2 regions of the Paenibacillus yanchengensis genome follow, and region 1 is predicted to be linked to the other one. Evidence: predicted binding sites of a transcription regulator. Region 1 holds the regulator's gene; the other holds the start of a gene.
The links. Region 1 encodes Rex, which represses fermentation and respiration genes when NADH is low (regulators of the CRP and FNR family bind a similar motif). Its sites were predicted from a motif close to TTGTGAAATATTTCACAA; they were not measured.
Positions count from the first base shown of each region.

Region 1 (5,732 bases):
CTTCTATTTCCTCCTACCAATTAGGAGCTGTCGCTGCTTATTTTTCTATTCCTCATGAAGAACAGCATAAAGCTGATCATGATGCGATGGCTACTGCACAGATTTTTATTACAATGACCAAAAAATTGCGTCAAATGCCGCTGCTTACGTTGCAGCGGCTCACTTCTTTCATTGATGAAAGTAGTGATCTCGGTTGGTTTATGCAGCAAGCAGAGCAGCATGTGACGACGTATGGCTTATATGAGCCTGATGATTTGGATTATTATCGTCAATTCGCATTGCGGAGCAAGGAATGGTATAGCGATAAGGAAAAGGATGATTCGCCAGCTTCGGAAGTGGAAGAATTATCGTTTGAACAATACTTTCAACAAGTGCAAACTAATTTTGCTGAAAAATTTCCTCTTTATGAAGAGCGCCCTGCGCAATCAGAGATGATTCAACATGTATACGATGCGTTATTGCAGGATGATCATTTAATGATTGAAGCGGGTACAGGTACTGGTAAATCGATGGGATATTTGTTGCCCGCTATTTATTATAGTAAAAAGTTTGACAAACCAGTTATTGTTAGCACGCACACGATAAATTTGCAGGAACAACTACGTCAGCGGGATTTGCCTTTGTTAGCAGAAATATTACCGTTTTCTTTTCAAGCTGCTATATTTAAAGGTCGTCGTAATTATTTATGTTTACGAAAATTTGAAGCTAGAGCTAATGGATCTGTTCCAATGGAAACGGTAGATGACAAGCATGTTACTGCTCAAATGACGGTTTGGCTAGCGGAGACAGAAACGGGAGATCATGAAGAATTAAATTTAAGCGGACGTGGGTTAGACGTATGGGAAACAGTAGCAAGTGATGCTGATTCTTGTTTGAATCGAGCTTGTCCATGGTTTCGTCGATGCTACTATCATAAAGCGCGGAATGAAGCGAGCCAAGCAGATGTTACTGTAACTAATCATTCCTTGTTGTTTACGGATGTGGCTGCGGAACATCGATTACTACCTGCATATCGACATCTTATTATCGATGAAGCACATCATTTGGAAGAAGTAGCTAGTAAGCATTTGGGTTTTCAAAATAATTATTTAAGTGCTCCGCAACTTATTACGCGCTTATTTAAAGATGCGAAAAATGGTTTATTATTACAACTTCGTCATTGTGCGATGGAAGAAACAGATGAACAAAGTAATGTTTGGATAGAAACAATCGATGATTTAATCCCTCAACTAACTACGATGAAAGAACGTTGGGATGTATTATTTGATTTGTTGTATCAATTGGTGGATCATCAGTCGGAAGAGCAAGTAGAAAATGGTGGGCTAGTATTACGTCTGCATAAAGATAAATTGCCGGAGCAATGGAATGTAATCGTTGAACATGAACAAAATCTACATAGTACAATGAATCAATTTGTCACCAACTTAGATAAGTTACTGTTACAAATAAAAGAACGTGCGGAAGAAAGTGTAACAGAAGCGGTAGTTGTAGATATTAATGGAATTGTTCGCGATTTGACGCGCATTAAAGACGAGCTTAAAATGTTTGTAAAGCTAGAAAATAAAGACTACGTATTTTGGTTGGAAGCGAGTGCAGTCTATCGACATCGCTCTATCTACTTGTACGCTGCTCCGATTGATGTTAGTAGTCAATTACAAAAGTATTTTTTTGATGTAAAAGATAGTATTATTATGACTTCCGCTACGCTGACTGTACAAAAGAGTTTTCAATATGCTGCCGAGCAGTTAGGATTGACAAGCTTTGAACAGGCAGGTAGATTGAAAACAGTTGTACTACCTTCGCCATTTAACTATCGTGAACAGGCACTTGTTGTCATTCCACGTGACTTTCCAGTGTTAAAAGGAGCTAATGTAAGTGAAGAATATTTACTTAAATTAGCACGTTCTCTTGCTGATGCTGCCAAAGAAACGGGTGGGCGTATGCTAGTTTTATTTACATCGTATCGGATGTTAAAGCAAACCTATGAACCGCTCAAGCAATTTTTGGCTGATAGTGATATTTCTATTTTAGGTCAAGGAGTAGATAGTAGTAATCGTACCAAGTTAGTGCGCCGCTTTATGCAGCAGCCAAAAACGGTATTACTTGGAACGAGCAGTTTTTGGGAAGGTGTTGATATTCCAGGCGATGCTCTACTATGCTTGGCGATTGTTAGATTACCTTTTCAGCCACCTAATCATCCATTAATTGCTGCTAAAGCAGAACTATTGGAACAGAAAAAACAAAATCCATTTATGAAGTTGTCTATTCCACAAGCGGTCATAAGATTCAAGCAAGGGTTTGGCCGACTAGTTCGTTCTAGTCAAGACAAAGGAATTGTGATTTTATATGATACTCGGGTAATTGAAAGCTATTATGGCAAACATTTTTTATATTCTCTGCCTGGTCCAAAAATCGAAACGATGTATGCAGAGCAAATGATTTTACGAATGAGAGAATGGCTTTCTACTTAACTGGTAGAGAGCTGCGGAGGTGCAATGATGAAGCAAGCGAAAATATCCGAAGCTGTTGTCAAGCGTTTGCCTGTCTATCTGCAGGTACTAAATGAATTGCAATTTCGAGACATTTTGACGATCTCATCTCAGGCTTTGGGTATGAAGCTTGATTTGAATCCAGCACAAATTCGCAAAGATTTGGCTTATTTTGGTGAATTTGGTCGAAAAGGAATCGGTTATGATGTCGCTTATTTAAGTGAGAAAATTAGAGAAATATTAAAAGTTGATCGAAAAATAAACGTTGCTTTAGTAGGCGCAGGTAATTTGGGTCATGCTTTATGCAATTATAATCGTTACTCTAAAGATAGTATGAAAATAACTGCGGTTTTTGATACGAACCCTACTAAAATCGATACTAAAATAAATCATCTACTCGTTTTACCAATAACGGAATTGAAACATAAAATTAATGAGCAAGATATTAAAATCGGCATTATTACTGTTCCTGCGCCAGAAGCACAGAAAGTGGCTAATCAGTTTGTGGAAGCAGGAGTGAAGGGTATTTTGAATTTTGCTCCAACGGTTATTAGAGTTCCTGAAGAAGTTCGGATTCATCATGCTGATTTTACAAAAGAATTGTTAAGTTTAGCCTATTATTTGCATCGTGAAGGAGAAGAATCGGATGAGTCAATTGTGGATTAAAGATGGATTGTTTGTGACGATGAATGAGCAAGCGGAAGTGATACAAGGTCATATGGTTGTAGAAGATGGTGTAATTGTTTATTTGGATAAACAAACCCCTCCAGCAACATTACTTCATAGCAATGTAGAAAAAGTAAATGGGCATCATCTTGTCTTTATGCCAGGGCTTATTAATACACATGGACATACACCTATGTCGTTGTTGCGAGGGTATTCCGATGATCAAAATTTGCAAGTGTGGCTAGAGCAAAAAATGTGGCCAATGGAAGCTAAATATACAGAGCAGGATACGCACAATGGCGCTGCAATCTCGCAAGTAGAGATGCTGTTAAGCGGTACGACGACGTTTGTTGATATGTATGATCGGATGGAAATTGTAGCTGCATTAACGGAGCAAACAGGAATGCGCGGTGTGTTAACACGTGGGGTTATTGGACTTTGTTCTCCAGCAGAACAGAAGCAAAAATTGGATGATGCGATTCAGTTTGCGGTAACTTGGAATGGTAAAGCAGACGGACGTATAACAACGATGCTTGCTCCACATGCTCCTTATACTTGTCCTCCAGATTACATTGCTCAGTTTGTAGAAGCAGCTGTAAAATATCAATTGCCTTTACATACACATATGTCGGAATCTCGTGCGGAAGTAGAGCAAAACATAAAACAATATGGTACTCGTCCAGTGGAACATCTAGATGCGCTTGGTTTTTTCTCTGTACCGAGCTTGCTGGCGCATGCTGTACATTTGACGGATGAAGAGATTGCCTTGTTAGCTGCCAAAGATGTTGCTATATCGCATAACGTTATTAGTAATTTGAAGTTAGCTAGTGGGGTAGCTAGACTACCTGAACTGTTGCAAGCAGGAGTGCGTGTTTCCCTTGGAACGGATGGTCCGGCAAGTAATAATAATTTGAACTTATTTGAAGAAATTCGACTCGCTGCACTGCTGCACAAAGGAACGACTTATGATCCTACTGTAATTCCAGCAACGGAGGCGTTAAAATTAGGTACGTATTACGGCGCGAGATCGCTACGGATGGAAGACAGTATTGGCAGTTTGCAAGTAGGAAAACAGGCAGATTTCATTGCGCTAAATATCGATCAACCACATTACTATCCGCTTACTGATATTACATCGCATCTCGTTTATACAGCGAATGGACATGATGTGCAACATGTATGGGTAGCAGGAAAGCAATTAGTGAAAGATCGTCAATGTCTCACATTAGATGTAGAAAAGATTAAATATGAAGCACAAGCCAGCTTTGAGCGGCTAATTGAAAATTAATGCGTTCTACAGATAGAAAAAGTTCAACCTTTATGACGCCACGACGTTGGGCAATGGTAACGATATTATTGGTACTTGCTTTAATTAGTGCGACTATTTACTACTTTACGATTATCCAACAACCTAAATGGGATGAAATGAAGTTGATCAAACAACGTTTAGCAACAGAAGCTAATGTAGTAGAATGGGATCAGTTAGCTAAATATGTATGGGATGAAGTCGTTTGGGTTGCGGAAGGAGCAGTAATAGATCAAGAGATCAACACTGTTATTTTGCGAGACGAGCAACCGCCATTGATTATTTTGCAAAATGAACTTATAGATCGTACACAGATAGAAGCGCAGTTTATGCAGTCCTATAGTAATGAAGATACAGTAGAATTATTAAGTAGTCGTCTAGGTTTTGTGGCTGGTCAGCCAGTTTGGGAAATATACTATAAAATGGATCAACAATATAACTATCACTTTTACGAAGCAACAACTGGACAAACGATTGATAATTATCGATTGATCAATAAACATTAAAGAAGCGGAGCCAATTGGCTCCGCTTCCTGTTTTTACAACCGCTAATAGAGTATAAACTATGATATACTTTTTGATATACGAAATAGTGTATTATTAGCTATATTACTTTTTTAGCAGGGGGCTCAATGATGAATCAATTAAAGGGAAAAGTGATCCTTGTTACTACTATTATTACTGCAATTGTATTGTTTGGAGGTTGGGCAATATATGAGCAGTTTGTCGTTAAAGCTCCGCTAGAACAAGCAATTATGAAAGTAGACGGCATTATTAAAGCCGATAAACCAGTTAGAGATCAAAAGACGATGTCAATCCAAGTGGAATTATCACCTACTGCTAATTTAAAAGAAGTTTATACGGCAATTAGTGAGCAAGGGAAGCGGATGATCGGAAATCGAACATTGCAATTAGATGTAAATAATCAGGAATACGAGCGATTAGATCAAGTCTGGGAAAAAAGTATGTTTCAAATTGCCGAAGCGATGGAAACAAGAACTTATTCCACTATTCCTAACGTGTTAGAGCAATTAGCGTCCGATGAAATAGAAGTATATACAGAAATGGATGATAGCAATGTGTATATTACTTTAAAAGATCAAAATACAGCATTACACAAAATTTTGCCGCGTGTTGCTGAAAAGTTGGGGGTTTGGACAAATGTCTAAATACTGGAAAGAAATTGTCATTGGCATTGTACCTATTGGATTATTTTTTCTAGTCTTTTTGAACAACGCTTTTCTTCCGATAGCAATCGTCGCACTGTTAGC
Region 1 is NZ_JBHUMH010000012.1:93,965-99,696, reverse strand. It holds gene dinG (ATP-dependent DNA helicase DinG) at 1-2,471, shown strand, start outside; gene ACFSTH_RS04130 (redox-sensing transcriptional repressor Rex) at 2,499-3,155, shown strand; gene ACFSTH_RS04125 (amidohydrolase) at 3,136-4,443, shown strand; gene ACFSTH_RS04120 (hypothetical protein) at 4,476-4,967, shown strand; gene ACFSTH_RS04115 (hypothetical protein) at 5,094-5,630, shown strand; gene ACFSTH_RS04110 (AAA family ATPase) at 5,623-5,732, shown strand, end outside.

Region 2 (5,732 bases), on a different contig from region 1:
AATCCAGAAACTGTGAAATTATGCCACCGTTATGCTATGCCGGTATTGCCAGGAACGATGACAATCAATGAAATTCAAGCGGCGTTGGAACTAGGAGTAGATATTGTGAAGCTATTTCCTGGTAACTTATTTTCCCCAAGCGTTATTCCTTCTATTAAAGGACCGCTTCCACAAGCAAACATTATGCCAACGGGCGGTGTTTCGCTAGATAATCTGAAAGATTGGGTTAAAGCTGGAGCAGTAGCTGTAGGTATTGGTTCAGATTTGACGAAGGACGCTGTGAAAACTGGCGATTTTAGTTTAATTGAACAAAAAGCAGCAGCTTATATGGCGGCTTATCGTGAAGCTAAAGCACTATGATTCTAGTTTATTTACATAATATCAAGTGCACTTGTAGCGAACTGGTTAGCGCTTCTAGCAGTTGTATCGGAGCGCTTCTTATACTTGTGTTATACTTGATTTTGTAATGATATAGGTAATTCTATAGTGATATAGTTTCAATAAAATTGCAAGCGTAATCAATGGTTCATCCAGTAAATATTAATCGTATAAAGGAGTGCCAATCAATGAACTATAGAATTGAAAAAGATACAATGGGAGAAGTAAAAGTACCAGCTGATAGACTATGGGGAGCGCAGACGCAGCGTAGTTTGCAAAACTTTAAAATAAGCAATGAAAAAATGCCGCTAACTGTCGTATATGGTATGGCATATATTAAAAAAGCAGCAGCACTTACGAATGCTAAACTAGGCAAGTTGGAAGAAGAGAAAGCGGCTATTATTAGTGAAGTAGTCGATGAAATTATAGCTGGACAATGGGATGAACATTTCCCGCTTGTTGTATGGCAAACGGGTAGTGGAACGCAAACGAATATGAACGTGAACGAAGTCGTTGCTAATCGAGCGAATCAATTGCTGGCTGAACGAGGCAGTACGTTTAAAATTCATCCGAACGATGATGTGAACCGGTCTCAAAGCTCGAATGATACATTTCCAGCAGCGATGCATATTGCAGGGGTATTAGCGGTAGAGCAGAAGCTATTGCCTGCTATTCAACTATTGAATGGAACGCTTAAATCGAAGCAAGAACAATTTAGAAATATTGTCAAAATTGGACGGACACATCTTCAGGATGCGACACCGCTTACACTGGGGCAAGAAATTAGCGGCTGGAGTATGATGCTGGACAAATGTGAAGCGATGATTAGACAAAGTGTAGAATCGATGCGTGAACTGGCTCTCGGAGGAACGGCAGTCGGGACGGGGCTTAACGCACATCCACAATTTGCGGAATTAGTAGCGGAGCAAATGTCAGAACTAACAGGGACGTCCTTCATTACAGCGCCTAATAAGTTTCATGCGCTAACGAGTCATGACCAAATCGTGTATACACATGGAGCAATTAAAGCGTTGGCAGCTGATCTGATGAAAATTGCGAACGATGTACGCTGGTTGGCGAGCGGTCCGCGCTGTGGTATCGGTGAAATCATTATTCCAGAAAATGAACCAGGTAGCTCCATCATGCCCGGCAAAGTAAATCCAACGCAAAGCGAAGCGCTCACGATGGCAGTATGCCAAGTGATCGGTAACGACGCGGCAATTGCGATGGCAGCAAGTCAAGGGAACTTTGAATTAAACGTGTTTAAGCCGGTTATTATTTATAACTTCTTGCAGTCGCTTGTACTGATGAGCGATGCAATGGTTTCATTTAACGACAATTGTGCAGTTGGCATCGAAGCGAATCTCCCTGTTATTCAGCGGAATTTGGAACAGTCCTTGATGCTTGTAACAGCACTCAATCCATACATTGGCTATGAGAACGCTGCGGCGATTGCGAAGAATGCACACAAAAGCGGCTCCACACTGAAAGAAGCAGCAGTCGCTAGCGGTCATTTGACAGCAGAGCAATTCGACGAGTACGTTCGCCCAGAAGCAATGATCGGTAGTAATAAATAGCAGCGTGCTTGCTGTTTGCGATTCTAGCCATGTCGTGATGGCATTAGTCGCTAGCTATGTTTAATCGAGTCTTGGTGCTAATACTGATTTTACTATGTTGATTTGAGACCTGATATTGATTGATAGCATTATACGTCACTGTGTACGTCATAAGAGAGGGGTGTTCAGAAGCTCAGAGAAAACTGACTACTGGACGCCCCTTTATGCAACCTCTTTAGATGTACAACGAGCAGTGGGAAACCGCTTGCAGCGAAAACTTTATACGAAAATTCATATAAAAGGGCACGTGGAGAAGCTGTAGCATAAGCTTTGTAGGAAAAATCGTATAAATGGTCCTGTGAAGAAGGGGTGAAGTGTAAGCTTTATAAGAAAAAACATATAAAAGGTTATGCGTAGCCTGGTGTAGCGTAAGCTTTGTACGGAATATCGTATAAAAATCTGCAAATTAATATTGCAATTGATATGGAGAGATTACTCGTTGTGATTTTTGTGCGGAAAGTAGCCTGTTGTTTGTATAGTGCTGGAAGATGATGAGGTTATTCACATAGTTGTCAATCGTATGCCACGAAACAGTCACGAACAGAAGCTGTTCGCAGCTAGCTATGCGCAAAATATTTTGTATAATAATAGTAGCAGTGAGGGAAAACGCACAGTTATTTTCAGCACATTCTGTTATACTAAATATTTGTGAAATATTTCACAATATAAACACTGTATCCACGCTGTAACCATCATATTTTTTGGCGTAGAAAATGAATCTTAAGCGGGTGTGTGATTTTTTTTACATTCAATTTTGTTGTACATGTGGTTTAATCAAGAAGGTCAATTAGTGAAAAAACGCAATACAATTGCTGATTATATTATAAAGAAGGTGGAGTGCATTTATGGATGTTTTAGATTTGGCACGATTGCAGTTTGCATCAACAACGATTTTTCACTACTTTTTTGTGCCTATTTCAATCGGGTTGTCGCTCATTATTGCGATAATGGAAACAATCTATGTAGTCAAGAAAGATGAGCTTTACAAAAAAATGGCGAAGTTCTGGGGAACGTTTTTACTTATTAACTTTGCCGTTGGTATTGTAACTGGTATTTTGCAAGAATTTCAATTCGGGATGAACTGGTCTGATTTTTCCCGCTTTGTTGGTGATATATTTGGAACACCACTTGCAATCGAAGCGTTACTTGCGTTTTTCTTAGAATCAACGTTTATAGGAATTTGGGTATTTGGCTGGGATCGATTATCCAAGAAAGTTCACTTGGCAAGTATTTGGTTAGTTGCCATAGGGACAGTGTTATCTGCGCTATGGATATTGGCAGCCAACTCCTTCATGCAGCGCCCGGTAGGATTTGAAGTCGTTGATGGGAGAGCAGAATTAACAGATATTTTCGCTTTATTAACGAATGGTCAGCTATTGTGGGAATTCCCTCATACTGTATTTGCCGCTTTTGCCACAGGTGCGTTTTTGGTAGCTGGTATTAGTGCTTATAAAATGTTGCGGAAACAAAACATGCTTTTCTTTAAAAAATCATTTCAGATTAGCATTATTGTTGCATTAATATCTTCCTTTGCTATTGCTCAGTTTGGTCATGGTCAAGCACAATATTTGGTGAAAACACAGCCGATGAAAATGGCTGCAAGTGAAGGAATGTGGGAGCGAAGTGGAGATCCGGCAGCGTGGACAGTCGTCTCTTTTATTGATACGAAAAAGCAAGAGAATGGTTTTGAAATAAAAATTCCTTACCTACTGAGCTTTTTATACTATAGTCAGTTTGAAGGTTCTGTACCAGGCATGCTTGAGCTACAAGCAGAGTATGAGCAGACGTATGGACCGGGTAATTATATACCGCCAGTAAAGACAACATTTTGGAGCTTTAGAGTTATGGTTGGTGCTGGTATGTTAATGATATTATTATCTCTTTACGGTGTTTATTTATCCTGGCGCAAAAAATTGGAGAAACCGAACAAGTTCTTCTATAAGGTTATGCCTTATGCTATCGCATTACCGTTTATCGGAAATACAGCGGGCTGGATTATGACAGAGATTGGTCGTCAACCGTGGACCGTATTTGGAATTTTACGTACAGAAGATTCTGTCTCACCAACCGTGCCATATAACCAAGTATTGTTCTCCTTTATTTCATTTACGACAATTTACTTGATTTTATTAGGACTTACTATCTTCTTGTTTGCTCGCGTGGCGAAAAAAGGACCGCCAGAAGACAAGGAACTGGATACAATAGACGTAGATCCGTTTGCACAGAAAGTATCGCCAGAGGATCAAAAACCAGATACGATAGGCGAAGATCCGTTGGTGGAGAAAGGAGGCGGCGATCTTGTCACTAAATGAGTTGTGGTTTATATTGATCGCAGTGTTGTTTGTTGGATTTTTCTTTTTGGAAGGATTCGATTTTGGTGTAGGAATGTCTTCACCGTTTTTAGGGAAAACTGATCATGATAGACGGATTTTAATTAATACGATTGGTCCGTTTTGGGATGCGAATGAAGTGTGGTTAATTACTGCGGCTGGGGCAATGTTTGCTGCTTTTCCACATTGGTATTCGACGATGTTCAGTGGCTATTATATACTTTTAACATTCATATTACTTGCTTTGATTTGTCGTGGAGTAGCGTTTGAATTTCGGGGAAAGTTAGAGAATCAGAAGTGGCGCAAAACATGGGATACGGCTATTTTTATCGGCAGCTTCTTCCCACCATTATTTTTTGGAATGCTTTTTGCTAGTATGATTCGTGGTATGCCAATTGATGCTACGATGAATATGAGTGCAGGATTTGCAGATATTGTTAATCTCTATTCTATTACTGGTGGAGTAGCAGTAGTTGCACTATGCTTGCTGCATGGACTTACGTTTATTTCTTTAAGAACGGAAGGCGCTTTGCGAGAAAAGGCACGTAAGACGGCACTTTTCGTCTGGCCTATAGCGATAGTACTACTAGGTTTACTAGCGGTTCAAACAATCGTGGAAACGAATCTATTTGAAAAAAGAGCCATTGTCATGTACAGTGCAGTTGCCATAGCAGCGGTAGTTGCTGTGCTCGCATATCAATTTATTCGCAAACAAAGAGAAGGGCTAGCCTTTGGGATGAGTGGATTATTAATCGCTGTTACTTTTATTGCTTTGTTCGCTGGCTTGTTCCCAACGTTAATGGTAAGCTCTCTCGACAGCGCATTTGATTTGACAGTGTATAATGCTGCATCTGGCAGCTATACGTTGAAAGCAATGACGATTGTAACAGCAATAATATTACCATTCGTACTTGCGTATCAAACTTGGAGTTATTTTGTATTTCATAAACGAGTAACCTCTAAAAAAGATTTGGAATATTAGGAGTTAATATGGATAAAAATTGGCTTCGATTGCCTGGAATTACACCGATAATGTTGCTGTTATCGGTGTTTTCCTTACTACAGGGAGTAACGATTGTCGTACAGTCATGGTTTCTGGCAGAGGCGTTAACAGCGCTTTTCATCGGAAATAGTATAAGTAGTACACTACAAACCTTTGCGATGTTTGCATTGTTTTTTGTATTACGCCATTTGATTAGTTGGCTACAGCGCATTATTGCAGGGCGATTTGCTGAAACTAGTACACAGTCGATGTCGGAACAATTGTTACAAAAGTTATTTGAGCTAGGTCCACGGTTTGCTTCCAGTGAAGGAAGTGGAAAGTTAGTTAACTTAGCATTAGAAGGAATAACTAGAGTACGCACGTATTTGGAGCTGTCGATACCACGGATATTTGATATGCTGATGA
Region 2 is NZ_JBHUMH010000020.1:73,507-79,238, reverse strand. It holds gene ACFSTH_RS09830 (bifunctional 2-keto-4-hydroxyglutarate aldolase/2-keto-3-deoxy-6-phosphogluconate aldolase) at 1-360, shown strand, start outside; gene fumC (class II fumarate hydratase) at 567-1,955, shown strand; gene ACFSTH_RS09820 (cytochrome ubiquinol oxidase subunit I) at 2,840-4,306, shown strand; gene cydB (cytochrome d ubiquinol oxidase subunit II) at 4,293-5,306, shown strand; gene cydD (thiol reductant ABC exporter subunit CydD) at 5,315-5,732, shown strand, end outside.
Region 2: the regulator Rex is predicted to act here: its motif matches at 2,641-2,658, upstream of ACFSTH_RS09820 (cytochrome ubiquinol oxidase subunit I).